DNA from 3 places in the Peribacillus sp. NPDC101480 genome. Region 1 is predicted to be linked to each of the others. Evidence: riboswitches for the same ligand, from Rfam matches in the RefSeq annotation. Region 1 holds a riboswitch; each other region holds the start of a gene.

The links. A riboswitch is a leader RNA that binds a small molecule or an ion and turns the genes downstream of it on or off. The one in region 1 is predicted to bind cobalamin.
Region 2: another riboswitch for cobalamin. It lies ahead of ACQKMF_RS22005 (ribonucleoside-diphosphate reductase subunit alpha); the one in region 1 lies ahead of metE (5-methyltetrahydropteroyltriglutamate--homocysteine S-methyltransferase).
Region 3: another riboswitch for cobalamin. It lies ahead of ACQKMF_RS11870 (ABC transporter substrate-binding protein); the one in region 1 lies ahead of metE (5-methyltetrahydropteroyltriglutamate--homocysteine S-methyltransferase).

What each region holds. Positions count from the first base shown of each region.
Region 1 is NZ_JBNNSB010000008.1:4,203-14,672, forward strand. Features, by position in the region: gene ACQKMF_RS22415 (aminopeptidase) at 1-373, opposite strand, end outside; gene bcp (thioredoxin-dependent thiol peroxidase) at 385-855, opposite strand; gene ACQKMF_RS22425 (potassium channel family protein) at 918-1,337, opposite strand; cobalamin riboswitch at 1,581-1,773, shown strand; gene metE (5-methyltetrahydropteroyltriglutamate--homocysteine S-methyltransferase) at 1,920-4,226, shown strand; gene ACQKMF_RS22435 (acyl-CoA thioesterase) at 4,223-4,699, shown strand; gene ACQKMF_RS22440 (ABC transporter permease) at 4,741-5,526, opposite strand; gene ACQKMF_RS22445 (ABC transporter permease) at 5,531-6,322, opposite strand; gene ACQKMF_RS22450 (ABC transporter ATP-binding protein) at 6,371-7,378, opposite strand; gene ACQKMF_RS22455 (hypothetical protein) at 7,530-7,850, shown strand; gene ACQKMF_RS22460 (glutamate-1-semialdehyde 2,1-aminomutase) at 7,995-9,284, shown strand; gene ACQKMF_RS22465 (glutamate synthase-related protein) at 9,624-10,470, shown strand, end outside.
Region 2 is NZ_JBNNSB010000007.1:230,966-241,435, reverse strand. Features, by position in the region: gene ACQKMF_RS22020 (SulP family inorganic anion transporter) at 1-722, shown strand, start outside; gene ACQKMF_RS22015 (hypothetical protein) at 808-954, shown strand; gene ACQKMF_RS22010 (manganese-dependent inorganic pyrophosphatase) at 1,049-1,978, opposite strand; cobalamin riboswitch at 2,271-2,451, shown strand; gene ACQKMF_RS22005 (ribonucleoside-diphosphate reductase subunit alpha) at 2,590-4,887, shown strand; gene ACQKMF_RS22000 (ribonucleotide-diphosphate reductase subunit beta) at 4,933-5,985, shown strand; gene ACQKMF_RS21995 (flavodoxin domain-containing protein) at 5,957-6,394, shown strand; gene ACQKMF_RS21990 (hypothetical protein) at 6,512-6,679, shown strand; gene ACQKMF_RS21985 (cold-shock protein) at 6,721-6,918, opposite strand; gene ACQKMF_RS21980 (hypothetical protein) at 7,116-7,607, opposite strand; gene ACQKMF_RS21975 (GNAT family N-acetyltransferase) at 7,723-8,202, shown strand; gene modB (molybdate ABC transporter permease subunit) at 8,164-8,817, opposite strand; gene spx (transcriptional regulator Spx) at 9,066-9,461, shown strand; gene ACQKMF_RS21960 (HAMP domain-containing sensor histidine kinase) at 9,517-10,470, opposite strand, start outside.
Region 3 is NZ_JBNNSB010000003.1:126,256-136,725, forward strand. Features, by position in the region: gene ACQKMF_RS11850 (hypothetical protein) at 1-31, opposite strand, end outside; gene ACQKMF_RS11855 (acyltransferase family protein) at 553-2,541, shown strand; tRNA gene ACQKMF_RS11860 (tRNA-Arg) at 2,719-2,792, opposite strand; gene ACQKMF_RS11865 (polysaccharide deacetylase family protein) at 3,020-3,868, shown strand; cobalamin riboswitch at 3,955-4,129, shown strand; gene ACQKMF_RS11870 (ABC transporter substrate-binding protein) at 4,288-5,259, shown strand; gene ACQKMF_RS11875 (FecCD family ABC transporter permease) at 5,222-6,277, shown strand; gene ACQKMF_RS11880 (heme ABC transporter ATP-binding protein) at 6,284-7,756, shown strand; gene cbiB (adenosylcobinamide-phosphate synthase CbiB) at 7,753-8,718, shown strand; gene cobD (threonine-phosphate decarboxylase CobD) at 8,693-9,766, shown strand; gene ACQKMF_RS11895 (bifunctional adenosylcobinamide kinase/adenosylcobinamide-phosphate guanylyltransferase) at 9,739-10,314, shown strand; gene cobS (adenosylcobinamide-GDP ribazoletransferase) at 10,311-10,470, shown strand, end outside.

The DNA of each region.
Region 1 (10,470 bases):
AGAAAAGAGTGGGGGAATTCATAGCCTCCCCTTGAAGACGGTGCCTCTCGATGGAAACATCGGTCATTTCCACATCGTTTTCTTCCCCGGTGATGATGATTACCGCATCGATATCCTTATATTTCCTCAAGGCCCATTGTGAAGAGGTGTCAAGTTGTTCCTTTACATTCCCTTGTAACAGGTGGCGGCTTATTTCATCGTCTTCGAGTTCTACATATGGATAAGCACCCACTCTGTATATTTCATCAATCAGCTCTTTCAATAATGGTTTCGTATTGATATTCCCCCGTATGAGGATTCTCTCTTTTGGCTGTAATTGTATCGAATGATGAATCAGCCTGGCTGCAAGCTTCGTTATTCGCTCATCCTTCATCTGCCTGTCCCTTATTTTTCGAGGTCGCGAAGAGTTTGAAGAGCTTCTTCGACATGGCCTTTGACCTTTACTTTACGCCATTCTTTGACTACCATACCAGCCTTATCAATCAGGAAAGTTGAACGTTCAATGCCCATATACTCCTTGCCGAAGTTCTTTTTCAACTGCCACACATCAAATGATTCAGCCGCTTCATGATTTTCATCAGCCAGCAGCAGAAAAGGCAATCCATGTTTTTCGATGAATTTTTCATGACGTGCAGCTGGGTCTGGGCTGATTCCAATGATGACCGCGTTCAATTCCTCAAATTGCTCATTATGGTCCCGGAAATCACAGGCCTCCGTCGTGCAACCTGGCGTCATGTCTTTTGGATAAAAATATAAAACAATATATTTTCCCTTAAAATCCGATAGGGACACCATTTCACCATTGTTTGCAGGGAGCTTGAAATCAGGTGCTTTTTCTCCAATTTTAACAGTCATATTAAACCCTCCATTTCTTTCATTATGGTAAGAGTACCCAATAATCGAAAGAAACACAACTTTCATTTATCCTTCCTATCTTTGTGCTCCAAATCGATCACCGTCCGGATCACGAACGCTGCCGGCAGTGTATAACCGATGAAAGCCTGAATCGTAGCTATCATCCTGCCCATGCCAATCGGGGCTATATCTCCATACCCTACAGAAAACATCGTCATCGCACTAAAATAAAAAGAAGTCTTCAACTGTTCATAGAAAGTGCCATCCAATCGATTGCCCATATCAAGAATCACCGAATGATTCTGAAGTTCGTATAATAAATAAATCAGTGCAAATCCAACTAATATCGTCGCATATAAATTGCCAAGCCACAGCATATCCTCCAGAGAAAACTTCTTTCCTCCCGACTCAACAAGAAATAACGTACGAATACTCATCACCATGCAAAAAATGATTCCTGCAATCAAGATGTAGAAAGTCATCCCCCACGCCCCATTTCAAAACGCCACTTCCTCTATACATACTCCCTGTCCAAACAATATATTCTTTTTTAGGAACAGACCTCATCCTTATCACCCACACACCTTATAACCGGATACTTTTACTGAATTTTTTTTCATGTTGACCCTTTTGGTCGGATATGTTAAGATTGTCTAAATTTTTATAATAGTTTTTATTTTATAAATTTTTAACCTACAAACAGTTATCAAGGCAGGTTTTGTCAAATTTCATATGTGGAAATAGGTTCCTAATTTTAAATTAGGATTAAAAGGGAAGTCCGGTGTAATTCCGGGACGGTCCCGCCACTGTAATGGGAGTGTTAGCGCCATCCAATATGCCACTGATCAACGGATCGGGAAGGCCCGCCGCTAATGTTAATCCCTAAGTCAGGAGACCTGCCTATTTCGACAACACTGTTTTAACCTACGGGAGATAGGGAGGTGTTAGGGACCTTATAATTGTAAGGGGCATTTTGCATGCCTCTTTATTTTAAGCATTTCTAACCATCTCTTTTGACGGTTAGGAATGCTTTTTTTATTGCTCAATTAAATGAATATAGGAGGATGGGAATATTGAAAAGCAGTAGTTTGGGTTACCCTCGAATCGGGGAAGATCGTGAATGGAAACGTACATTGGAAGCTTACTGGTCCGGTAAAATCGATGAAGCAGAATTTACGGCACAACTAAAAGCCATCCGTTTAGGCAACTTACAAAAACAGAAGAAACGAGGCATTGATATCATTCCTGTCAACGACTTCACTTTCTATGATCAAATGCTCGATATGTCCGTAATGTTCGGTCTTGTTCCTGAACGTTATTCAGCCTATGAAAGCGGAAGCGTTCCCCTTTCCGTTTATTATTCAATGGCTCGCGGAAACAATGATGAAGTCGCTTCCGAAATGACGAAATGGTTCAATACGAACTATCACTATATTGTCCCTGAATTAAAGGTGCCACAGCTGACGTTAACGGAAAATAAACCACTTGCAGCATATCGGGAAGCCAAGGAAAAGCTAGGAATTGAAACAAAGCCCGTGTTGATCGGTCCTTATACTTTCATCTCCCTTTCCAAAGGCTTCAAAAAACAAGATATCCCTGGCATCATCCTGAGCCTGCTTCCCCTATACACGCAAATCCTCCGGGAGTTGGAGCAAGAAGGCGTGAAGTGGGTTCAAATGGACGAACCTTCACTTGTTTCATCGATTTCCAAAGAAGATATGCAAACTGTTACTTACCTCTATGAAAAACTGAATGAAGCAGCACCAAACCTGAACATCATGCTACAAACATACTTTGATGCCGTGGAACATTACCAGGAAGTCATCGAATTACAAGTCCAAGGAATCGGTCTTGATTTTGTACATGACAAAGGGAGGAATCTAAGCAACCTGGAAGCATTCGGCTTTCCGAAGGACAAAGTGCTTGCTGCAGGTGTGATTGACGGAAAAAACATTTGGCTTTCTGATTTATCGAAAAAAATCCAATTGATCGAGACTCTTAAGACAATGGTAGCCGAAGACCGAATCTGGCTTCAGCCCTCTTGTTCCTTGCTTCATGTGCCAGTGACCGTTCGTAATGAAACCGCCCTATCAAACGAAGTGAAAGAGGCCCTTGCTTTCGCTGATGAGAAACTCGAGGAAATCACACTCTTGGTCAAAGGGAATAATCAAGGCTTTGAAGCAATCGCCGAAAAAGTCGATGCTAATAAATTCACGCTTCAAACGTTAGCAAATTCAAATGCCCGGAATCACGGAACTGTACAATCCAATGTCGAAAAGGTTAAAACCAGGACCGCCGGCCGTCAGCTTCCATTTAAAGAGCGTTACCAAAATCAACAGGCATTTTTCAAATTGCCTTTTCTTCCTTCGACTACGATCGGCAGCTTTCCGCAGACATTTGATGTTAAACAAGCACGCGGGAAATTCAAAAGAGGAGAATGGACCGCTTCGCAATATGAAACATTCGTTAACGAAGAAATCGGCAGGTGGATCGAAATCCAAGAAGAAATCGGTTTGGATGTCCTTGTTCATGGGGAATTCGAACGAACGGATATGGTTGAATACTTCGGCCATAAGTTAGGTGGATTCGTCTTTTTAGAAAAGGGGTGGGTACAATCCTATGGATCCCGCTGTGTGAAACCGCCAGTCATCTACGGCGACATCCATTTCATCGAACCGATGACAGTCAGGGAAAGTGTATACGCACAATCACTGACGAAGAAGACGGTAAAGGGAATGCTTACAGGTCCTGTTACGATTTTGAACTGGTCATTTGTCCGTGATGATATTTCCAGGGAGAATGTATGCTATCAGCTGGCACTCGCTTTGGAAAAAGAAGTCATTGCATTGGAATCCGCTGGAATCAAAATGATTCAGGTCGATGAGCCTGCACTTAGAGAAGGTCTGCCATTGAAAAAAAGCGATCGCGACGAATATTTGAACTGGGCTGTGAATTCGTTCTTGATATCGACATCAAGCGTGGAGGATACAACCCAAATTCATACGCATATGTGCTATTGCGACTTCAACAGTTTCATGGATGTCATCTCCTCCCTCGACGCCGATGTAATTTCCATCGAAACATCCCGCAGTCATGGGGAGCTTGCTTCCGCATTCGAGGAAAAAACATATGAAAAAGGTATTGGTCTAGGTGTGTATGACATTCACAGCCCGCGTGTGCCGGCAGTGGAAGAAATGGTCGATATGATCGAACGTGGGATCAAGGTATTGGATAAAGACCAGTTTTGGATCAATCCTGACTGCGGACTGAAAACAAGGGGTATCCCGGAAACCGTCGCATCCCTGAAAAACATGGTCGAAGCAGCAAAAATCGTCCGTGAAAACCTGTTAGCTAAACCAACCGGCAAATGATTGAAAAGCACGTTGCCCACCCAACACAGCAGTCACGGACCTTTTTAACCGACCTTGTTTTTCCACCGGATACAAATCATCACAATACCATCTTTGGCGGAAAAGTAATGGCCTATGTTGATAAAATAGCCTGCATTTCAGCTATGCGCCATTGTCGAAAACCCGTTGTGACTGCTTCAAGCGACTCTTTTGATTTTTTGGCCCCCATCAAGACGGGGGATGCGATCAACCTTGAAGCTTATGTCACCTGTGCCCATCGCACATCAATGGAGGTATTCGTGAAAGTGGAGCGCGAAAACCTATTAACAGGTGAGAAACAGCTTACGGCCCGTGCTTTTTTAACGATGCTGGCCATTGATGAAGACGGTAAGCCGACAAACGTACCACAGGTCATTCCGGAAACCGAAGTGGAAAAGCAGCTATATGTTCAAGCACAAGCAAGATATATTGAAAGAAAGAATAAACGCAAATAAACAAAAACCCCTTCAACATGAATCTGTTGAAGGGGTTTCTTTCAGTTCCCTGCACCGCGGTACCTCTTCACTCCCTGATTCCATATGAATACGGATATCATGAAAAAGGCTACCCCAATTACAGGTGTGGCAAATGCATATGCATACCACTCTTCTTTTCTAAGGAAATAAGATGCCGGATAGACACCAACAAACGCGAATGGCAGCACCCATGTAAGGACAAAACGAATGACCTTATTATAAATATCAACAGGATAGCGCCCATAGTTCCCGATATTGTACATCATTGGCATGATGGATGTTTTCGCATCCGACCAGAAACCAATGCTTGCTATCGCAACGAATATGGCTGCATAAGCAAGGGCCCCGCCTATTGCAAAAATGATGAAAAGAATCGGGTCATACCACGCAAGCTGCAGATCCAATGAAATCCCCGAATAGAATATAATGATCAAACCGGTCACAACACCAAATAACGCTTCAAGCTCGATTCTTTCTAAAATGACTTGAAACAGGCTATGTATCGGTCTTGTTAATATCCGGTCCATTTCACCTTTGACGATATAGCGGTCATTAAAATCCCAGATGTTGAAAAAGGCTGAAAAAAGGGCGAATGGGATAAGGAAAAATCCATAAATGAATATGATTTCTTCACGGCTCCAGCCGCTTAAAAATTGGGTATGTCCAAAAACGACTAAGATAAATACCAGATTCACGACCTGATTCAGCAGGTCAGATAGGATTTCCATGAAGAAATCGGCTCTATATTGCAGTCTTGTTTTCATATATTGACTCACGTATTGAAAAAACATCGATACATAAAACATCCCGTCAACCTCCTTGAATAATCAGCTGTTTTTTTGCGACTATCCATAAAAGCTGAATCGGTATTATGAGAATGATGCACCAAATTAACTGCTGTAAAAGCGCCATGCCAATTTCGCCTGAACTGTACCCGTTCGTAAAAATCATGCTTGGTACATAGCTGATCCCTTGAAAGGGTAAATATTTCATCACTTCCTGCGCCCATATAGGATAGAAACTGATGGGCAGCAGCAGGCCGGAAAATAAATCAATGATAACCCTTTTAGCGCGGATTAATCCGGCATTATTATATAAGAAAAAGGTCGTGATTCCCGTCAATAAGTTAATTTGTGTATTGATGATGAAGCTGAACAGCAAGGAAATGCCGAACATCCCCCATGTAGCCGGCTCGTGCGGCAATTCGATAGGAAAAATGAAAGCTACCAGCAGCATCCCCGGAATTGAGAAGAAGAAGAAACGGAATATCCCTTCCCCAAGTCCTTGCATCGTTTTCATGCCTAAATAGTTATAAGGCCGGATCATCTCAATGGCAACCTTGCCGTCTTTAATCTCAGTGGCGATTTCGCGGTCAATATTATTGAAATAAAAAGCGCGCGCCATCCATGCAACCGCGACATAGGTTGTCATCTGCATGCTTGAAAGTCCTTCGATGGAGCTTTTTTCTCCATATATCGCATTCCATAAGAAATAATAAGCACCGATATTAATGCTATAAATTAAAATGCCGGTATAATAATCCGTTCGATACGCAAGCATCATTAAAAAACGCATGCGGATCATGGCAAGATACTTCCCCATGGCCCTCCCCCTTCTTGATAGACACGTTGTTTCTTATTGATAAGAGAGTCAGACAGTGCCTTCTTCGTAAATATTGCGAACGATCTCTTCAATGGACGTTTCATGGATTTTGATGTCTTTTATTTTAAAATGAGATACGACAGCTGAAACAAGCTGTGAAATATGATCACTTTCTTCTTTCAACAAGGCAATGTAAGTTTGATTTTTCTCATCATAAACCCAGTTAGCAGTAAATGGGAGCGCTAATGATTGTAATTCCTTCAATGCGATCGGCTCGATGAATTGAAAATGAATCTGTTTTTCCTCAGCCCAGTTATCTTTCAAACTCTGCAATTCCCCATCATAGATGATTTGTCCTTCATCAAGCATGATTACACGCTCACATAATGCTTCAATGTCTCCTAGATCATGTGTAGTCAAAAGGATTGTCGTATTATATTTCTCATTGATTTCTTTCAGGAACTCACGAATCTTCATTTTCACGAGCACATCAAGTCCAATTGTCGGCTCATCCAGGAACAGCAAAGGCGGATTGTGGATCAAAGCTGCCGCAAGCTCACAGCGCATTCGCTGACCAAGCGAGAGTTTACGCACTGGTTTGTCCAGCAAAGGACCGATATCAAGCGTCTTGATGACATGTTCCATATGATCGTTATATTGTTCATCCGTTACCTTATAGACCTTTTTTAACAGCCTAAACGATTCTTGAACCGCAATATCCCACCAAAGCTGTGAGCGCTGACCGAATACGACTCCGATTGTCTGGGTGAACTTTTCCCTTTCTTTATGCGGATTCATGCCATTGACCGTGATTTCACCTGCTGTCGGTTCCAAAATACCTGTCAGCATTTTGATCGTGGTCGATTTCCCTGCACCATTTTCCCCGATATAAGCTACCATCTCACCCTTTTTTACAGTAAAATTGATATCATTGACGGCAGGGACGACCTTATAATTTCTGGTAAGTAAATCCCGGAAGGCACCCTTTAGCCCTGAACGGCTTGATGCCGACTTAAATTCCTTCCGAAGCTGTTTTACTTGAATTGCATCACTCATCCTGTTACATCCTCCGTAATCTCTTGTCCTAATGAATTAGTTTATCCAAACCAACCTTTTTAGACAATAAAAATGCTTGGATGCCATATACCATTTTCAGGGAGAAAATGGCCGTTGTACCAGATACTTATATAAAGGAGACGAGTATGCTATGAATATCAAAAAATTATTACTATCCCAAATTGAAAAAGTCGTTTTCGACCTTCGATATGACTTCCTTTATGAAGATGAGTACGGTGAATTATTATGCCAGGTCATCCAAAGGGATTCCAGCGGGTCCATCGAAAGCACACCCATCAGTTTCCACCTCCTCATTAATGAAGAGAAAGGGACCGGCCAGCTAATCTATTACCAAGCCCAGGGCGAAATGAACCGCCAATCCTTCGACATCGAAAACCCTGACACCATCTTGGCCATTCTTACTTTCATAACAGGAGTTTTGAAATCCGACCCTATTTCGCATACAGAATGATGGCCCGGAACCCTGATGCTTATAAGGCTGCAGCTCTTCCATCAGTGAATGAATCACATTTCCCAGTTTTCGACCCCAGATTTACGGACGAAAAAGTGCTATGATTAAGGGGAAATATGTTTATATTTTTAGGAGGTTTTAAGATTGGATTTTAGTAATTCGGAGCTTTTACATAAAGAGGCATTGGAACATATCGTTGGCGGGGTTAACAGCCCATCCCGTTCCTACAAAGCTGTAGGCGGCGGTTCACCCGTTGCGATGGATCATGCCAAAGGTGCTTATTTCTGGGATGTTGATGGCAATAAATATATCGATTACTTAGCTGCATATGGCCCGATCATCACAGGTCATGCGCATCCACATATTACGGAGGCGATCGTTAAAGCAGCAGAAACGGGCGTTTTATACGGCACACCGACCAAACATGAAGTCAAATTTGCCAAAATGTTGAAAGAAGCCATACCATCCATGGATAAAGTCCGCTTCACCAATTCAGGAACCGAGTCCGTCATGTCCACCATCCGCGTTGCCCGCGCTTACACAGGACGCGATAAGATCATCAAGTTTGCAGGCTGTTACCATGGACATTCCGACCTTGTTCTCGTCGCTGCAGGCTCTGGCCCGTCCACTTTAGGAACACCGGACTCTGCCGGCGTTCCCAAAAGCATCGCACAAGAAGTCATCACGGTACCTTTCAATGATATTGAGCCATTTAAAGAAGCACTGGATAAATGGGGTAATGAAATTGCTGGCGTGCTGGTTGAACCGATCGTCGGCAACTTCGGAATCGTGGAGCCAAGCCCCGGCTTTTTGGAAGATGTCATTTCATTATCTCACGAAGCCGGATCACTAGTCATTTTCGACGAGGTCATCACAGCGTTCCGCTTCATGTACGGAGGGGCACAGGACTTTTTGGGAATTCAACCCGATTTGACCGCGCTTGGTAAAATCATCGGGGGCGGGCTTCCTATTGGTGCCTATGGCGGTAAAAAAGAGATCATGGATTCTGTCGCACCGCTGGGACCGGCCTATCAAGCGGGTACGATGGCAGGAAATCCGGCTTCCATGCTTTCCGGGATAGCTTGCTTAGAAGTACTTAAAGAAGAGGGGCTGTATGACGAGCTGGACCGGCTGGGGAAAATCCTTGAAGAAGGTATCCTGAAAGCAGCCCGCCAATATAATGTACCGATCACCATCAACCGCCTTAAAGGGGCGTTGACGATCTATTTCACGACAGAAAAAATTGAAAACTATGAGCAGGCGGAAAATACGGATGGCGAAATGTTCGCTAAGTTCTTCAAACTCATGCTAAACCAGGGAATCAATTTGGCACCTTCCAAATACGAAGCCTGGTTCTTGACGATTGCTCACACGGATGATGATATCGCTTATACTCTAAAAGCGGTTGAACATGCATTCAAAAACCTAATATAATAAATCGAATCAGCATAATTATGCATTTTTTATACACCCTCAGGATGTACATCAATCTTGAGGGTTTCTTATTCCCCTGTAATAAATCTTTAATATTGGCATTTGAAGCCACTCCTTACAAAAATCCCGCCAATCACAGCATCCAGTTCATTGTATAAAAAATTGATTTCTGAATATTTAAATGATATGATATGGATACATTTATATACATTTATACACTTTCTTTCAATCTATCAAAACTTGGACTATTGTTCGGGTTTACTAATATTTCCCCCATTAAACATATGCTACAGGAGGTGAAAGGCAGCGAATAAGGGTAACCTTATTCAAGCCACATATATGACCCAACAATGGACACCTGCTACATTCAAAGAATTTCACAAGGAAGAACATGATGCCTGCGGTATCGTTTCCTGTATCGAAAAAAAGAAGATCCCTACTAACGAAAACATCTTTGCCTGTATCGACGCCCTGGTTAAAATGAACCATCGCTGCGGCTTCATCAATGGTGAGGGCGATGGCGCCGGCATCCATATCGATATTCCCCGTGCTCTTTGGAAAAAGAAGCTTGAAGCGGTAAATGTCGATTCAAGCATCGTCGATCAAGATACCTTCATTGTCGGCCATTTATTTTTAAGCAAAAAAACAGAAGCTAACGACTTAAAAATCGAAGTCAAGGAGAAACTGCTCCAGCATGGTCTCTCATTGATATTCGAAACGGATAAAGCCTACCGTTCCGAGGCATTGGGACCGATTGCCATTCAAGAAGACCCAGTGTTCTGGCAATTTGCCTGTTCCTCCACCATCAATAACAACCAGGAGCTTTCAAATGTTCTTTTTGAGCTGACTTCCGACATCGAAAAAAGTGATTTCATCCATGTTGCATCTTTAAGCCAGCATCATGCGGTATACAAAGTGATGGGTGCTGGAGATACGCTCCCTGCCTATTATCTTGATCTTGCCGACCCTTTGGCTGCCTCCACCATGACACTGGGGCATAATCGTTTTTCAACCAATACTCTATCAAGCTTCTTCCGGGTCCAGCCTTTCAGTGTACTTGGACATAATGGCGAAATCAATACCATCGCCAAATTGCGTGATGAAGCAAAAATGATCGGAGTTCCCATCGCTAAAGATGGAAGCGACTCACAGGATTTAAACAAAACGATCGAAACTTTCATCTGCC
Region 2 (10,470 bases), on a different contig from region 1:
CTGACACGGACAGTAATAAAAATAGGGAAGCCAAGGGCCAGGGGATTTCGAATATAATCGCCGGATGTTTTGGAGGCATGGCAGGATGTGCGATGATTGGCCAATCCGGTATCAACATTAAATCAGGTGGAAGGGGCCGGCTCTCGACATTTGTAGCGGGAGCATTCCTTATGGTATTAATCGTGGTATTGAATGATGTCCTTATTAAAATACCGATGGCTGCACTTGTCGCAGTCATGATCATGGTTTCAATCGGGACATTTGACTGGTCTTCCCTAAAGAGGCTCACTAAAGCTCCTAAGTCGGATGCAGCCGTGATGATCGTGACGGTCCTCATTGTTCTTTATACACATGACTTATCAAAAGGGGTATTTGCCGGAGTGCTTTTGAGCATGATTTTCTTCTCGGCTAAAATTTCTAAAGTGGCAGCAGAGAAAAAGGAAGATATCCAGGCTAAGAAAATCACTTATCGTATCAGCGGACAAATATTTTTTGCTTCTGTCCAGGACTTTGTTTCGAAGTTTGACTTCAAGGAAAAAGCCGATGCAATCGTCATCGACTTCTCCCATTCCAAGATCTGGGATGCTTCAGCAGTCGGTGCTGTTGATACGGTTATCCTTAAATATCAGCTTCTGGGAATACCTGTCCAAGTCCAAGGGCTCGATGAAGAAAGTTCGTCATTGCTTGAAAAACTCGCCACCTCAGAAAGTAAAATATCTTGAAGAAGTAACATTCTGCTGAATAGAAACTTTTCAAACCGACAAAATAGATAATATGAATCATTTCCTTTTGAAAGGAGCGAAAAGCATGACACCCGAGCAGGATTATACAGCAGCAAATCTGTCACCGGATTTATTGAATGAACTGAAAAGCTTTGAAAGCAAACTAGGCGAGGAAGCCAATAAAGAATTGATTGTCATCGCCTATGAAAAAGAAAAGGAAGCCTTGAATTAAGAAAAAAGACTCAAACATCCTTAATGGATGGTTGAGTCTTTTTTTGCATGTACAGTAAAAGGATGCCCAAATAATGAGCATCCCTTTTCCTTTATTACTTGCTGAATACATCCGTTAAGACCGGCACGATTTGTTTTTTACGCGATACAACGCCTTCTAAGACGGCGATGTTGTTGTTTAATGAAACGTCGTATGCTTTTTCCACTGCATAAGCCGCTTTACCAAGAGCCAAGGCAACAGAATCATTAGTCAAGATATCCGTTACGACGAATAGGAATAAGTCCAATTCCTTGACAGCGATTACCGCTTCAATCGCCGCTTCCAATTCAGCTTGCTTAGCAAGGACTTCGTTTGGATCCACAGCATTTACTTGTGCAATCTCCACTTTAGCCAATCCCATGGAAAATTCCTTTGCATCAAGTGTGATGAGCTGGGCGATCGTTTTGTCGCTCAAGTCAGCTCCCGCCTTCAACATTTCCAAGCCATATGTTTCAGCGTCGACTCCCGCAATGGCAGCCAATTCCATAGCTGCTGCAACGTCTTGCTCCGTGCATGTAGGTGATTTGAACAATAAAGAATCGGAAATGATGGCAGACAGCATAAGACCTGCGATTGCTTTAGGAACTTCAATGCCGTTTTCTTTATAAATTTTATTTAAAATGGTTGCCGTACAGCCAACTGGTTCCGCACGGTAATATAAAGGATCGCTCGTTTCGAAGTTAGCGATACGGTGGTGGTCAATAACTTCCAACACACGGACTTGGTCAATATCTTCAGCACTTTGCTGGCGTTCGTTATGATCGACCAAGATTACGCCATCAGCTTCCCCTGCAACTTTTTCCACAAGACGGGGAGCATCGAATTTGAATTGGTCCAATGCATATTGAGTTTCACCATTCACTTCACCCAGACGAACTGGTTCAGCGTTGATACCTAACTGCTTTTTCAGATCTGCATAAGCGATTGCTGAACAGATTGTGTCTGTATCCGGGTTTTTATGTCCAAAAACTAATACTTTTTCCAAGATTTTATCCCCTTTTTCATAAATATTTTTCCGCGAATCCCCTCACCGCAATAAGGGAGAGCCACCTTTACTAGACACTTTATTTTAACACAAAATCCCGTAAAATCAGCGCTTGAATTATCCATTCCCCAATAAAATCTTTCATTCCTTCACCCTCTGCCATCACTTTGTCAATAGATAAGGGTTGGTTTTTTTCAAATATATTAGTTGAATTATCATCGTATATGGCTTACGATAATATAAGCAGAAATACTAGATATTGATTACATAATCTATACCAATAACTATATATAGAATTTTTATAATCCAAGGTGCCAGTGATGGCTGAAAAGGGAATCCGGTGTAAACCCGGAACTGTCCCCGCAACTGTAAATGTGACGAAATGAGAAACCCACTGTATAGCTCTCTATACGGGAAGGACTCAAAGTAGGATGATCATGAGTCAGGAGACCTGCCTTGAATTTTTCACGTTTCTTATTCTTCGGGGATTGAGATGATGAAACGATAGTATAACGGCTATTTTTTCATGGCTCTTTTATTCTATCGTTTGATCCGCTCAATTCTTTGGGCGGTTTTTTTATTTTAGCGGAAGTTAACAAGGAGGATTATTAATGACTCAAACATATAACTATACCATAAGTGAAAATGAAACAGAAAAGAAATCCATCCAGCTTGAGATGTTATCGAAGGAATTCGAAGGCCGTCTCGATATGGAAAAGTTCAAAAAGCGTTTTACAAAATGGCTTGATCGCAAAAGTGACTCAACCGAAGAACAGGCATCAAAAAAACTGATTCAGCTCGCTCTTGAGGGTGTGGATATCGATGCTCCGGATTGGACATTCGTTGCTGCAGCAGAACTGTTGAATACAATGTATAGGGATGCACAAGCCAATCGTGGTTATGCAGGCAAGAGTTATGGCCCATTCTATGAGCTGATCACAGAGCTCTCCCAGCTTTCGGAAGGTCAGCGTTATCCAATTTACAAGCCAGAACTGCTATCTTCATATACAAAAGCGGAAATTGAGGAATTGGGCTCGGTGATCGACCCGGAAAAAGATAAATTATTCTCATACATAGGCATCTACTTATTGAACGACCGCTATCTGGCCCGCCCAAAAAAGGACAAGGTCTACGAACTGCCGCAAGAACGTTTCATGATCATCGCGATGGAAATCATGCGAATGGAAAAAACGGAGCATCGCCTGCAACTTATAAAAGAAGCATACTGGGCCATGTCCAACCTTTATATGACTGTTGCGACTCCTACACTCTCCAATGCTGGGAAAACACATGGACAGTTAAGCTCTTGCTTTATCGACGCGATTGAAGATTCCATTGATGGCATCTATCTATCAAACTACGATGCAGCAAAAGTATCTAAATTCGGCGGCGGTGTCGGCCTTTACGTTGGTAAGGTTCGCTCGCTTGGTTCTGATATCCGGGGTTTCTCTGGAAATAGTTCCGGCACGACGCCCTGGATTCGACTATTCAACCAGACAGCTGTAAGTGTCGATCAATTGGGTCAACGTAAAGGTGCCATCGCGATTTACTTGGATGCCTGGCATAAAGATATCATGAGCTTCCTCGATTTGAAGACACAAAACGGGGATGACAGATTAAAAGCCCATGATATATTTACAGGCGTTTGCATACCGGATTTATTCATGGAGGCTGTACGCGACAGAAAAGAATGGTATCTTTTCGATCCGCATACCGTCAAGCAAACCCTTGGATTTTCACTTGAAGATCTTTATGACGAGAAGAAAGGCGAAGGAAGCTTCAGGAAACATTATGCACTTGCTGTCGAGGCCGCAGAAAATGGCACGCTTCCAAACTACAGCTTTGAAAAAATCAATGCGATGGACATCATGAAAAGCATCATGATTTCTCAATTAGAAGAAGGCGTACCGTATATGTTCTACCGCGATGAAGTGAATCGGAAGAATCCCAATAAACATAAAGGTATGATTTATTGTTCCAACCTTTGTACGGAGATTGCCCAAAACCTAAGCCCTTCGACGATCACGGATGAATATGAAACAGAAGATGGAGATGTTGTTGTGGTTCGTAAAAGCGGCGATTTCGTTGTCTGCAACCTTTCATCCATTAACTTGCCACGGGCGGTGGGCAGCGATGTTTTGGAAAGATTGATTCCCATTCAGATCCGTATGCTGGACAATGTCATTGATGTGAATAATCTTCCTGTCAAACAAGCATCCATCTCGAACAAACGTTACCGGGCAATTGGTTTAGGAACGTTTGGATGGCATCATTTACTTGCCACACAGAATATTTATTGGGAATCCGATGAGGCTGTTCAATATGCCGATGCTTTATACGAAAAGATCGCTTACTTAACAATCAAGGCATCCAACGAATTGGCCAAGGAAAAAGGATCATACCCATATTTTGAAGGATCTGATTGGCATACAGGGGACTATTTCGAACTCCGTGACTATATAGATCAAAAATGGATGGATTTAAAAGCAGACGTACAGGAACACGGAACCCGTAATGGATATTTAATGGCGATTGCCCCCAATTCATCGACAGCCAAAATCGGTAATTCCACGGATGGCATCGACCCTTTGTATGAAATTGAATTTTACGAAGAAAAGAAAAACTTCAAATTCAAGGTGACCGCACCAGGCTTGACGCCAAATACGTATGAATATTATAAAAAGACGCGATTCAATTTGGACCAACTGGAAAGCATCAGGCAAAATGCAGCCCGACAACGCCATATTGACCAAGCAATCAGCTTTAATCTGTATGTACACAATACAATCAAAGCGAAGGTCCTGTTGGATATACATTTAACGGCATGGGAAAGCGGGTTGAAATCAACGTATTATGTTCGTTCGACTTCTTCCGAATATGACAATGCCTGCGAAAGCTGTTCAAGTTAACGACAATCATGACCCAGTAATCTATTCTTAAAGGAGTTTTCACGAATGACCAATCATATCAAAAAAATTCGGATGCTCGAACCGACGCATCCAACCAAGGCAACCGGTGTTTTCAAAGGAGAAGCTTCAGGCTTCCTCCTTTGGAACGATATTCAGTATGAAAAATTCTATGATACCTATACACAGCTCATCAATAACTTTTGGAAGCCTTCGAGCGTGAACATGATTCAGGATAAAAAGCAGTGGGGCGAATTGGATGAAGATATCCAGGATGCATTTCTCGATATCCTTACGATGATTGCTGGAATGGACAGTCTTCAAACGCCCACATTAGTAGAAATCCTTCGGTACATCAAAGATCCGGCGGCAAAAGCTATCCTGGCCAACATGGCCCAGCAGGAATCGATCCATAATGAGTCTTATTCCTATATCCTTGCTTCCTTGATTCCGGTAGGCAAGCAAAAACAGCTTTTCGACCGCATCAAAGAACATCCTGAAGTGATTAAGCGTAACCAACCGATCGTTGATGCTTATCAAACGTTCGTGGACGATCCCAGCCCACAGCATTTATTCGAGGCACTGATCCATTCAACGAACCTTGAAGGAATTTATTTCTATCTGGCTTTCGCCTTTTATTATAATTTAGGACGGCAAAATCTAATGACCGGATCGGCTACGATGATATCCTATATTCATCGCGATGAAATGGTACATTTCGATTTCATTGGAATGCTCATTCAAATCTTGATGTATGAATATCCTGAGTTAAATAATGAAGAAAACACGAAGTTCATCTATACAACGATTGAAAAAGCAGTCGAACTCGAAAAGGAATGGTCTGAATATATGCTCGAAGATATCCAAACCAAAGCCGATCTTGATTTGGAAGAATTCAATGAGTACATCGAATATATCGCCAACAAACGGTTACGTATGCTAGGCCTTGAAAATTTGTATAAAGAGTATGGCGAGAACCCGATGCCATGGATCAAAACGTTCGATGATGAATCCATCGGACTTACCAAAACCGATTTCTTCGAACAGAAGTCAAGGACATACAGTCAAGTAAATGCCAGCAATGGGTTCGATGAGCTGTAAAGTTGCCATTGTCTATCATTCTGCCGGCGGCAATACAAAAGCGCTTGCTGAAGCCCTCGCTTCCCTTTTACCTGAAGCTGGACTATATCGAATGAATGAATTCGATTCACGTACATTGCCAGATTACGATGCATTGATCGTCGGCACCTATACATGGGGCAATGGGGAGCTTCCCGCTAAATCAGCAGCCCTTTATAAAGAACTGGAACAGTTGCCTATTGCTCATCTGAAAACGGGAGTCTTCGGCACTGGTGAAACCAACTATAATCATTTTTGTGGGGCGGTCGATCATTTCCGGGACATGTTATTTGCCAAGAGCCAGTTATTGGTGACATTGAAGATAGAACAGATGTATCAAGAATCAGACTTGCCCAGACTTCAAAAGTTCGCCTCGCTATTCCAGAACTGACTGAAAGGGGATATGCATGCTCGCATATCCCCTTTCAGTGTTTAAAAAACTTGGCTCCCTCTATCATAGCAGCCGTAAGCATGGAGTATAATGGAAGAAAAAAGGAGATAATATCCAATGACTGAAAATATAACACAGTTCCTTCCTATCCTTTTTATGCTAGTGCTTGTAGTATTCGTTATATTCATCGTCTTTTTCCTGTCAGGGCATTTTAATCGTTCTAAACGGATCGAAGAAAAATTGGACAAAGCATTAAAGGAAATCGCCGAAATAAAAGAAAAATAAAAAGACTCCAAGTTCGGAGTCTTTTTTTTATATGCGTTCAATTATTTTTGAACGTTAGCTGCTTGTGGTCCACGAGCGCCTTGCTCGATTTCGAAAGAAACTTCTTGGCCTTCTTCAAGCGTTTTGAAGCCTTCTCCTTGGATAGCTGAGAAATGTACGAATACATCGTCTTGGCCTTCAACTTCGATGAAACCGAAACCTTTTTCTGCGTTAAACCATTTTACTTTACCTTGTACCATGATAGTTCCTCCTGTGTTTGGAAAAATCCATTTTATTACTATTTTTGGTTCTGGATAATGTTTCAAGAGGAATCCTATTACAGTAAATCCTTCTATCAAACTTTTCCGAACAAAAATAATTACTCATATTATATCATGGGAAATCCTAAAAAAACAAGATTATCGCAGTAAATCAACCGACAAATTATCCTAAAATTCTACATATTCCTCTTCTTGCTTTGTCGGAAGCCTTCGTCCAATAAGTAACGCTCCGCCTCTATCGGACTCTCGAAACATTCCTCAAGATTCGACCCTGAATAAACATTCCAAAGCAGGTCTTCCCTTTCAAGTGTAAGCTCTTGCTTTTCAGGGCCAATCCATGCCCCTTCCAACCTAGCGAACTCGTTTTCCTCTTCTTCGAATTCTACCGGAGGTTTTGATAGGTAATCCACGCTTTTTTGAATCAATTCTTTCAAATCCGCTTCATCATAGTCACGTATATTGATAAACCCTTTACGGTCAGTGTCTTTTTTTCTCATATGCCCAGCGTAAACGAATCCATTTCCATTGGGATGCAAGTGCTGAACGACGATTTTTTTCTCTTGGACGCTATCTGGATAATGGAAGTTCACACGTCCCAAAGAAACGTCTTTTCGCTGTAATTCTGGAAAAGTTTCAATGATGCTCAATTTTTCTTCAAATGTTAACAAATTTCTTCCTCATTTCATTAGTTCATATTGTTTGTCGATTATAACATAGACTGATTAGAAACAATAATCCCCCTCTTCCATTATAATGTAATGAAAGGGAGTGATTTGATTGCTCATGACAATTCGGGACCTGGACTCCGATTATGGCCGGCAGCTTTTTAAACTTCAGAAAGAAGCCTATAAGGTGGAAGCGGAAATGATCGGCTTTGCTGATATCCCTCCATTATTGGAAACATATGAACAATTCATTCATTGTCATGAAACGTTTCTATGCTTTTTAAAGGGTGGTACCTTAGCGGGTGCAATATCTTATACAAAAGAAAATGGTCAAATACTGATTTGCCGGATGGTCGTCCATCCTGATTATTTTCGGCAGGGTATCGCGGATGCACTGCTGCATGCTCTTCAATTACCCGACGACTGGGAAAAGATATCCGTTTCGACCGGTAAAATGAACCTGCCTGCACGGAACCTTTACGAAAAAAACGGATTCACCCATAAAGAGGACGTAGAAGCCGCACCTTTCTTTTTCATAAGCATATTCGAGAAACAGCATTCATTTTATGTATGTCACGATAAAAAGCATAATGAATGAAATGACAATGATTATGGCAACCCATAGCCAGGCTAATGTCATATTCCCGGAGTCCATGGCGATATAAATCGCCGTCGGTATGGTTTGTGTCTGTCCGGGAATGTTTCCGGCAAACATGAGTGTGGCCCCGAATTCCCCCAATGCACGCGCAGAACTCAAGATGGCACCAGTGACGATGGATTTGACCGCCAATGGAAGGGATACATTCAGGAATAATCTCCACTCGCCGGCCCCGTCAACCCTTGCTGCATTTTCGATTTCTTCATCTATACCTTCAAAGCCCGTTTTAGCGGATTGGTACATAAGCGGAAACGCTACCACGGTAGATGCAATGACCGCCGCCCACCACGTGAACATCAGTGGCTGATCAAAAACCCTTTCAATCAATTGTCCCGGCATTCCACTCTTGCCAAAAATCACAATCAATAAAAACCCCACGACGGAAGGCGGCAAAACAAGCGGCAATAAAAACGCTGTTTCCAACAGGACTCTTCCCTTGAATTTCTTTTTAGCCATCATTCGCGCTAGGATAATTCCTAAAACGAAAACAAGGATACCCGATAGTCCCGCTACTTGTATCGATAGCCTGACTGGTGACCAAAAATCCCCTGTCATGATACCATCCGCACATCACAGTTAAATAACGGCCTATGCAGGTCCTTTTTCGGCATCATTACCCAAACCGTTTCTTTTTCATTAAAGGCAGATTCCATTTCATTTTCTCCCTTTCTTTTTTAAAATAACATTTAAGTTTATTTTTCTTGACATCTTGCTGACACAAAGGAACGTTAAAGTAAGAGTATCACAAATATAAAAATAATTTCATTCCAATAAACTTGAAAACTTTGAAGGAGTCGATTTTAATGGTAACAATTTATACTACCCCAAGCAGTTTAGCCTGTCGTAAAGCAAAAGCTTGGCTTAAGAAGAACGAAATTTCCTTTAATGAACGTAACCTATATTCCCAACCACTTTCTATAGAAGAAATAAAAGAGATTTTACGTAAAACGGAAGGCGGGACAGATGAAATCATCTCAACCCGTTCCAAAAAATTCAAAAGCCTGAATATCGATATAAATAATACACCACTTAATGATCTTTGCAAGCTTATTCAAGATAACCCGGATTTACTTCGCCGGCCAATCATTTTCGACCATAAGAACTTGCATGCAGGATATAATGAAGAAGAAATGGGACGCTTCCTTCCAAGGAAGGTCCGTCATGTACAATTATGGCGTGCAATCAGCCAATTGGCTTAATCAGTTAACATTCTGCATAATAAGAGGGTTGTCCATTACATCGGACAACCCTTTTTTATATCTTATCCCCTTTCTCTATGACAATCGTGAAGGTGGTGCCTTGTTCATCGCTATCCTTAAGCACAAGATCTCCCTTTTGCGCTTTTGCGAGCATCTTACTGAATGGCAGTCCCAAACCTAACCCACGTACCTTCAGCTTTTTGTTTTCACCTCGATAAAATGGTTCGAACACATATTGCTGTTCATGTTTCGGAATCCCCCGCCCGCTGTCCAGTACATCAATGCAGATCCGTTCTTCATCCTTTTCATAAAGGTGAATCGCTATTTTCCCTTTGCCGTCAAGTGCATGTCTGGCATTATTCAAAAGGTTAATGACGATTTGCTGCATCCGCAATGAATCAATTTGACCAAAGACCGGTTCATCAGGAACTTTTATCTCAAAAGCGAACGCTTGATCATCATCCTGGGTCACCTGCCAGCGATAGGCGATTTCCTTGATGAATATATTGATATTCTCTTTTTGTACCCGGATTTTAAAAGCGCCTGCCGATATGGCATTATAATTGAGTAAATCCTCTATCATACCTTGTAATCGCTGAGTTTCCTTTAAGGAAATATCGAGGAATTCCTTACTTTGCTCTCCCTTAACGACATCGTCCTTAACCGCTTGTATCAGTCCGCTAATGGAAGTTACTGGTGTTTTCAAATCATGGGTTACGCCTGCAAGCAATTCAGCCCGCAACTTCTCCATGACCTTCAATCGATTGGTCATTTCCTTAAATGATTCTATCAGTTCATAAATTTCTTCTTCCTTGATTTCCTCTTCCTCTTTGAAATGGATATCATAGTTGCCTTCACGAACCTGGACAGCGGCGTTAGCTACGTCTTGGATGGGGCGCGAAATTTGCCTGGAAAGAAAATAAATGACTCCCGTCCCCAGAATCAGAAGGCCTCCAATCATGATCGCCAACAAGCCATGGTCTTGGTTGATTTCCTTCAATGCCCCTTC
Region 3 (10,470 bases), on a different contig from region 1:
TCTCTGGATTCCATAGGCTGTAAATACTCATGATCGTATCCTCCTCCTTTGGATGAGAAGACTAGTAATTCCCATATTTGATTATCATCCATCTCTTCAATTGACTCTAACGCTGATCACCGGGACTAAACACCGCTGCGTCATTCTCTTTGTTCCATTGGCTTCTGATTGTACTCATCATGCACTATCATCTCCTTTGGTGAGAATGTCTTACAGTATTCATATACCCGGATGGGACAGGATAAAACATATATTTTAAAAAAAACATGATTATGTTTCTGAATAACAAGTTGTAACATGCCGAGTTTGCGTCTGCTTCCAAATATTCATAATGCCCCATGGTGGACTGACGTTTTTTCATAAAGTAACGTTCTGCTGTAGGCTTCGTGCCCAGGCAACGACATTTTCTGTAAGGGGCCTTGGTTGAAAAGTTGGAAAAAAATCCGTACTTGTGAAAATTAAAGAACCTTTTCTACTATGTTGACAAATCATTATTGTAAAGTGATATAATTTTAAATTGTATGCATGACAAAAGGTAGGAGATAGAATCGAATGAATCAAAAATTAATTAATACTGAGAGTAAATTCAGACCCGAAATCGAAGGGTTACGTGTTGTTGCCGCACTGCTGGTGGCGGTTTATCATATATGGCTTAATCGTGTTTCTGGCGGGGTTGATGTATTCTTTGTAATTTCAGGTTTTCTTATTACTACTTCAATTGTTTCCACAATTAATCGAACAGGGGAATTTCGTTTTCTTCCATATGTCACCAAATTAATAAAAAGATTACTTCCTTCTGTATTTTTTATTCTTGCAATTGTTCTGGTTTTAAGTTGGTTTTTATTACCTAAATCAATTTTAGATAAAACTATACATGAAGTATTTGCCTCCATGTTTTTCTATCAAAACTGGCAACTTGCTTTTTCGAGCACGGATTATTTAGATTCCAGTCAAATGAAAACACCTGTTGAACACTTTTGGGCTTTGTCTATACAGGGACAATTTTATATAATTTGGTTTTTATTATTCACTTTGATTTTATTTTTAATAAAAAAATATAAATTAACTAAAGTTAAAACATTAATTAATACGATTTTAGGAATATTATTTGTTTCTTCTTTTATATATTCCATATATTTAACCTCTGTCAATCAGCCATGGGCTTATTTCATAACGATGACACGTGTGTGGGAATTTGCTTTAGGCAGTTTGCTCTGTATCAATTTATCATCAATTAAGGTAAATAAATATATAGCAACAGTGATAGGGTGGCTTGGATTAATCGGTTTAATTTTAACGGGAATAGTTTTCAATGTATCTGAAATGTTTCCGGGGTATATTGCCTTATGGCCAATGACCTGCGCATTATTCATTGTTTTGTCTGGTACACGCGATACAAAATATGGTGTCAAACGCTTTTTAGGTTCACCCGTAATGGTGAAGCTAGGTGGAATCGCTTTTGGAATCTACTTGTGGCATTGGGTTTTATTGGAGTTCTATCGTTATAATGTCCAAGAAACTCCAGGATTCATCGTCGGAACTCTTATTATCATTTCATCAATTGCCCTTTCTTTTTTTATGACTCGATATATAGAAGAACCAATCCGAAGCTCAAAGGACAACAAATTCTCATTCAAGAGACTCGGGATAATGGGCAGTGTGAATGTACTCTTGATTGCATCGCTTTTAATTGGAGTATATATAGATAAAAATAGGCTGGAAAATAATATAAACGATAAAAATTATCCAGGAGCGTTAGCTGTAAAAAACCCTGATGATATACCTGATCAGGAACCAATTCCATCATATTCTGAAGTCTTTGATGATTTACCACAATCGCATTTGGACGGCAGTAACCAAGGGTTGAAGGAAAGTGACTTGAAAATTGGGGAATATGGCGAAACTGAAAATTACGATGCTACAATTGCCCTGATCGGCAGTTCCCATTCAGAGCATTGGTTAGGTGCCATATTAAAAGCTACAAAAGATGATAATTATCGTGTATTGAATATGACCCGTTCAGGTACACGTTTTTCAACAGGTTATACGGATGATGATTTGAAAGGTATCTGGGTCAATAATGTTCTCGATTATCTAAAGGATGCAGATGTAGATCTTGTCATTTCTCACGCCACAGCTTCTGATACGCCCAATAATAAAATACAACAACAGATGGTTGATCAGCTGCAGTATGTTAAAGATGAATATGGTATTGAAGTGTTAGCGGTTCGTGATGATCCAAGATATAGTTTTAATGTACTGGAATCATTAGAAACACATGGAATAGAAGAAACAACAAAAAAAATGAATTCAGTAGATAATCAGAAAGACGAAAGCTTTTGGAGACAATTTGAAAAAGAGAATAAATCATTGCATAAAATTGACTTAACAGATTACTTTAAAGTGAACGGTGAATTTCAGCCCATTATTGGTAATGTTATAATTTACCGGGACAATAGGCATTTAACGAATACTTATTCTGAAAGTTTCGGACCTATTTTTGATGAAAAAATCAACGAGATAGGCTTAGATAGAAAGTAAGTATAGCTAAAGGGAGTTTTGTTTGGGTCTATTGGTTATCTGTATATAAAAAATCTGAGTTCTGTGTTTCACAGGGCTCGGATTTTTTTTATGAATTTGTTTAACCGCCCCATAAATCACAGAAAAAAACCCTGCTACTACGCGGAAGAACCGCATTGTAACAGGGTTTTTAGTTAGCGTCCCAGATAGGAATCGAACCTACGACCTACAGCTTAGGAGGCTGTCGCTCTATCCTGCTGAGCTACTGGGACATATAAAAAGTCGACGACTTATTTATTATATTTCTTATAGGCAAACTTTTCAAGCTAATAGCACATACTTATTAAAAAAAATCCTCATAAATGCTTAACAGGTCACTAAGCTCTCGTCTTTCCCTTTTTTTCATTTAATGGAATACTTTATTAATCACTAGTTTTCTGGTACTATTTTACTATAAAAAATTAGGAGAATGATAGTGGGGAAATATAGAGTATTAAGGATGGTTGCATTGCTGGGGATTTTGATTTTACCTGCATGCTCACAAGAGATTTTAGAAGGTATAGGCACAAAGACAGCTGCACCGATTGCGGAAGATGACATCGAAGTGGTCGAAGCGGCGGATAATGGGGCAGGGCAGGAATTGGAGGGCCAGATCGATACGGGAGACTGGATAACGGCCGAGCCCGCCGTCCAGCTTCCAATCTTGATGTATCACAGCATTTCTGAAGGTAATCGCCTTCGGGTTCCAAGTGAGGAATTCCGGTCACAGATGGCTTGGCTTCGGGAGAATGGCTACTATACATTATCTCCTGAAGAGGCATTCCTCGTTTTAACCGAGAATCGGATACCAAGTGAGAAGTGTGTCTGGCTTACTTTTGATGATGGCTATACAGATAACTTCACGGAGGCTTTCCCGATATTAAAAGAAAATGATATGAAAGCAACTGTCTTCATGATCGGGAAGTCCATTGATAAAGGTCATCACCTGACTGAAAATCAAATGATGGAGATGAGCAGGAATGGGATTTCGATTGAAAGCCATACTATCAACCATTTGGAGCTGAACCGCATGACGGCAGAGCAGCAAGAAGCTGAAATGGTCCAGTCTAAGAAGCTATTCGACCGTATTCTCGACCAGGACACGACAGTGCTTTCCTATCCGGTTGGCCGGTATAACGAAGAGACTCTCAGGCTGTCAGATGAAGCCGGATACAAGATGGCAGTCACTACCGAACCTGGGGGAGCTTCAAGGGAACAAGGGATGCATGCCCTGCATCGAGTTCGGATTTCACCCGGTTTATCAGTCGATGGGTTTGCGACATTGATTGAAAATGCTTCAAATCATTGAGTGTGGAAGGGTCATTTCGAACCTGTTCAGAAAAATCATATAATAATAGATTCTTACATGGTGTATAATGAAGGCAATGAAAATTATATACATATGAACGATTTGGTGTCGTAATGACTTAAAAGGGAAGCTGGTGAAATGCCAGCGCGGTCCCGCCACTGTATATGGGAGCTGACGGCTGTGTACCACTGTATGAAATATGGGAAGGTGCCGTTGACGATGACCATGAGCCAGGAGACCTGCCAAAATTCGTACACCTGTAACCTACGCGGATGGGAAGGTGTGTGGCAGACCCTAAGAAGTCCGTAATGATATTGTTGCCATACAAGTACCTTCCGTTTAACGGGAGGTGCTTTTTGTTTTGGGTGCATCTTCCGGGATTATTGGGTGAAAGAAATTAAATAAAAAGATTGTGGGGAATGAAAATGAAGAAAATTTTTGGTCTGATATTGTTGATGTTGCTTACTGCAGGCATGATGGTCGGCTGCAGTGGAGCTACTGATGAAGGAAAAGAACAGCAGCAAACGAAACATGCTCAACACGAAGCTTTCCCGATTACGATTAAAGATGCAACTGGGGAAAAAGTAACGATAGAAGAAAAACCGAAGAAAATCGTTTCGTTAATACCAAGTAATACGGAAGTGGTCTTTGCACTTGGTTTGGGTAAAAAGGTCATTGGTGTTTCCGATAATGATAATTACCCGGAAGAAACGAAAGAAATTGAAAAAGTTGGCGGAATGGAAATGAACACGGAGCTGATTGTCTCCATGAAGCCTGACCTTGTTCTTGCCCATGCATCAAGTGCCCATAATTCGAATGAGGGTTTACAGCAGCTTAAGGATGCTGGAATAGATGTCCTCGTAGTCAATGATGCACAAAGCTTTGACCAAGTCTATGAGTCTATTGAAATGATTGGACAGGCAACGGGTGAACATGACAAGGCAAACGAAATCGTTGCGGATATGAAAACGAAGCTTAAGGATATCGAGGAAAAAGCCAAATCCGTAAAGGAAGAGGATAGGAAGACCGTTTTAGTGGAAGTTTCGCCTTCACCGGAAATATACACACCGGGAAAAAATACTTTCATGAATGAGATGCTTACTATTATTTCAGCGGATAATGCTGCTGCTGACTTGGACGGTTGGGCAAAGATTGATGAAGAGTCGATGATTGCTGCAAATCCTGATGTCATCATTACAACTTATGGTTATTATACGAAAGATTCAGCAAATGAAGTGAAGGGCCGAAAAGGATGGCAAGACGTAAATGCTGTTAAGAATGGCCAAGTCTTTGATGTCCATTCTGACTTGGTGACCCGTTCCGGTCCACGCTTGATAGAGGGAGTAGAGGAACTTGCCAAATCAGTCTATCCGAACCAATTTAACAACTAAATGGACGTTTGCCTATTTGATTGCGTTTTTAATTTTGTTATTCGCAATGACGGTAGGCATTTCCTTTGGTTCGGTGTCAGTACCGATTCCCGTACTTTTACAAATAATCGGCAAGGAGATCTTTCATTTGCCGATTTCCGCTGATCCGGATGTGATGCTGACGAATATCGTGATGAACATCCGCTTGCCGCGTGTGTTGCTTGCGGGGTTGGTCGGGGCATCGCTGGCGATTGCGGGTGCGGCATTTCAGGGACTGCTCCGGAACCCGCTCGCTGATCCTTACACATTAGGTATTTCATCAGGAGCATCGGTCGGCGCCGTATTGACAATATTCTTGAATATATCACTGCCGTTCATCGGTTTATACACTCTTCCGGCATTGAGCATTTTATGCTCAGTGCTCACGATGCTCTGCGTATTGACTTTTGCAAAAAAAATGGATCGATCGATGAAAGTGGAAACGATCATTTTAACGGGAATCATTTTCAGCTCGTTTTTAAGTGCCTTCATTTCATTGATGATTGCGCTGACGGGTGATGAATTAAGACAAATCATCGGCTGGCTGATGGGAAGCGTTTCAATGCGCGGATGGAATTATATTGCAATCATTTTGCCGTTTTTTATCATTGGTTCGTTGATCTTGATCATGAATACAAGCGAATTGAATGCGATGACTTTCGGGGAAGACCGGGCAAAACACTTAGGTGTGAATGTTAAGCGGCGGAAAATGTGGATCTTGATAGCCGGTTCGACATTGACAGGGGCAGCGGTAGCCGTTTCAGGGGCGATTGGCTTTGTAGGATTGGTCATTCCTCATTTTGTCCGAAAGATATGGGGACCTGATCATAAACATTTGCTTCCGCTGTCATTGCTGATAGGAAGCGGATTTTTAATTTTGGCAGACTTTGTAGCACGGACGGTCATTGCCCCATCGGAACTGCCGATCGGGGTTATCACCTCACTTATCGGGGCACCTGCATTTGCGCTGATTTTATTAAAGAGACGGAGAGAAGGGTAAAAACGAATGCTTGAAGTTAAAGGGTTAACAGGTGGATATGACAACAAAGCTGTTTTGGACTCTGTCTCTTTTGATGTACATAAAGGAGAATTATTCGGGATTCTTGGGCCTAATGGCAGCGGAAAAACGACGCTCTTAGGTATGCTTAGCGGGGTGCTCGATTATAAGGGCGGAAGCGTACGGATAAGAGGTAGGGATTTGAAGGATTATTCGTCAAAACAACTTGCACAGGTCATTGCTGTGCTCCCTCAACATTCCTCATTAGCTTTCTCCTATACAGTAAAAGAGACGGTCTCGCTTGGGCGATATGCCCATCAATCAGGTTGGTTCCATAGTTGGTCCGCAGATGATGAAGCGATTGTCCAATGGGTTATGGAACAAACGGGCGTAGCCGATTTTCAGGATCTGCATTTTGAACGATTATCAGGAGGGGAGAGGCAGCGGGTACTGCTGGCACAGGCACTAGCCCAAGAACCCGAAATCCTTTTTTTGGATGAACCTACGAATCACTTGGATCTTTCCTATCAAAAAGACCTTCTTGATTTAATGAGGAAAATGGCAAAAGAGCAGAACTTGACCGTTATTTCAATTTTCCATGACCTGAATTTGGCTGGGTTATATTGTGATCGGCTGATGTTGCTTGAGAAAGGGAAAATTCAGGTTGTTGATGTGCCGAATGAAGTGCTTCAACAGGAACGGATTCAGGGTGTATATCATACGACGATCGAAAAACATCCACATCCCGCCCTTCCGAAACCGCAGATGTTCATCGTTCCGGAAAAGCATGGCCATGATACTATTCCATTGGAAATTGATGAATCCTATCTGACAGTCGGACCTGAGATGATTCAATTGGATTCGCCGATCCCGCTTAGAACGATGTCTTCCGGAGTGACTGGTTCGGGGACGGGCTGGCATAAATATTTTGTGAATAGGCACGTACATCATGGCTATGACTGCGAGGATCATCATGTTGAAATGGCCGAGTATTTAAAGGCTCATGGTTTTGAACCTCAGGAGACGGTAGGGATGATGACAGCTGTCTTTCTCGATACGGTTGCTTTCAAGCTTTTAAGAGCTGAAGATTTCTCTGTTTTCATTATCGTGACGGCTGGTGTAGGAAATGCCATCGACGCTTCCTTAGCTGACCGGCACTCTTGGAGTTCCGCTCCGGGAACGATAAATACATGGATATTCGTAAATGGTCATTTGGCAGAAGAGGCTTTCATCCACAGCATAGTTACTGCTACCGAGGCAAAAGTAAAAGCCCTTCATGATTTGCATGTACTGGATAAGCTGACAAATACATGTGCAACAGGAACGTCGACTGACAGCATTTTAATTGCGGCTGCGCAAAGAGGGGCAAAGCTTCAATATGCAGGCACCATTACTCCGTTAGGGAAGCTGATCAGTCGCGGTGTATATGATTGTACAGTGGAAGCATTAAAGAATAATCGGAAACGGATTGAGGATTTATGATCTATCATCATCTTTTTGCGGTTACGCTGGCATTTTTCCTTGATCTATTAATCGGTGATCCGCCAAATTGGCCGCATCCAGTCAAATGGATAGGAACGATGATAAGCAAGCTGGATCTGGCATTCAATAAAGGGGCATATAAGAAACGGAATGGACTCTTCATGTTGATCATCGTCTTATCGGCGGTGTTATTGATTACGGGTCTTACCGTCTATTTGGCTTATCTAATCCATCCGCTTGCAGGTATCCTTTGGGAAGCTGCTGTCATTTCTACTACGATAGCTCAGAAGGGCTTGAAGCAAGCTGGGATGGATGTTCGCCTTCCGCTTAATGAACGCGATTTTCCTGAAGCGAGACTAAAGCTTTCCTATATCGTGGGCCGTGATACGGCTGATCTTGATGAATCCGAAATCGTCAGGGGCACCGTGGAAACTGTAGCGGAAAATACCAGCGATGGGATTACAGCCCCGATGTTTTGGGCAGCTATTGGCGGTGCGCCGCTCGCAATGGTGTATAGGGCGATTAATACATGCGATTCCATGGTAGGGTACAAAAATGATAAATATGGGCAATTCGGCTGGGCTTCAGCCAAGCTCGATGATATCGTGAATTGGATTCCCAGCCGCCTCACCGGTTTCCTGATGTTACTGAGCTCAAAGTCCCGCTATCATGGATTTGGTGCTAGATGGAAGATATTATTCAATGACGCAAAAAAACATCCAAGCCCGAATAGCGGGTGGTGTGAAGCAGGCGTTGCTGCGATTTTGGGAATACAGCTTGGAGGCCGTAATATGTACAAAGGAATTGTTTCCGACCGTGCGAGGATGGGAGTTCCGCTTGTTCGATTGGAAGCAAAACATATACCAAAAACGATTACCATCATGCATCGGTCATCTTTTCTATTTCTGCTGATGCTATGGCTAGGGGGGCTTATTCTTGACATTACCTTCTCATGGCTCTAATCCTCATTATCTTTATGAAGCGCTGAAAATCGAGATGCCTGAAGGGGTTCTCGACTTCAGTGCTAACATCAACCCATTGGGTCCGCCTTTACGCATAAAGGAACAGTGGGCTGGATTTTTCGAAGGAATCCTTCAATACCCAGATCCGCATGCCATTGAACTGACAAAATCCATTGCAAAAAAAGAAGCTCTTCCTGAGCAATCCGTTTTGGTGGGGAACGGTGGTGCTGAAATAATCATGCTGGTAGCGAACGGATTAGCAAATCAAAGGGTGCTGATCATTCAGCCGGCATTTGCGGAATATGCTGAAGCTTGTTTGGCGGCAGGTTGTAAGGTCGATTTTCACCAGCTTGATGCTCCTGAGTGGCAATTGGACTTGGAGCGATTGATTCCCCGATTACCCGAATATGATGCAATTTTCTTATGTACGCCTAATAATCCGACGGGTGTTTCATTTAATCGGGATGCAGTCAGGGAATTGATCATGGAATGCCAAAAAGCGGATTGCCTGGTAGTATTGGATGAGGCTTTTTATGATTTTACGGAAGATGCCTTTAGTTACGCTTCTTTAATCAATGCATTTCCACATTTACTCATTCTAAGATCAATGACTAAAATCTTTGCAATCCCGGGTTTGAGACTAGGCTACTTGCTTGCGGCGCCTGACATCATAAAACGCGTAAGAAACTATAAGCCGCATTGGAGCGTCAACCACGTGGCGCTTGAAGTGGGGAAAATCTGTCTTGCGGAAGAAGCCTATATGAGAAAAACAAGAGACTATATTGCATGGCAAAAGCAAAAACTATTCCGGTTTTATGAGGAGCAAGGGTTGAATGTCTCCGCTAGCACAGTCAATTTTTATTTGGTGAAGGATGAATCTCTATCCCTTTTCCCCTTTTTGCTGAAAAAAGGAATCGTACCGCGCCATACCAATAATTTTCCGGGTTTGGACGGAGTGTGGCTTCGGTTTGCAGTGAAGAGTGAACATGATAACGAAGCACTGATGGAGGGGGTAAGACAGTGGAGAAAGCAAGGCTCTGTTTTATAACCGGGGGTGTCCGTTCAGGAAAAAGCAGCTTCGCAGAAAGAAAAGCACTGGAGTTTGCGCGCCAAACGAATGGAAACTTGCATTACCTCGCCTGCGGCCGAGTCAGTGACTCTGAGATGGGTGAACGGATCCTTAGGCATCGGAAAGATAGAGAAAGCAGCCCGATTGCTTGGAAGACCTCCGAATACGCAACGGATATTACAAGAATAGGGGCTCACATTGATCATGATTCCATAATTCTGCTCGATTGTCTGACAACCCTGCTTGATAACGAGCTATTCGGCCCTGGCATTCCGCTTGAAGAAGAATTCTTAAATAGCGTTTTTTCAAAAATAATAACCGGAATCAATGAGATTAGAAAACAATCCAATTGTTTAATAGTCGTGAGCAATGAATTGGTGCAGGAGTCGATTTTCCGGGATGATTTCCTCCATTTATACGGAAAAACACTGGGCCTGCTTCATCAAACGATCGTCGGGCAGGCCGATGAAGCCTATCTTGTCGAAGCGGGAATTCCATTGCGGAAGAAAGGGTGCATGCAGGAATGAGCGGAGTGGTCGGATTTTTAATTAACCTGCAGTTCTTTACGGTCTTTCCAATAAAGAAGCAGCTTCCGATGGAGAAGAAATATATTCACCGTGCCATTCAAACCTTTCCATTAGTAGGTCTTTTGCTAGGCTTGATATTGGGCGGTGTTTTGTATG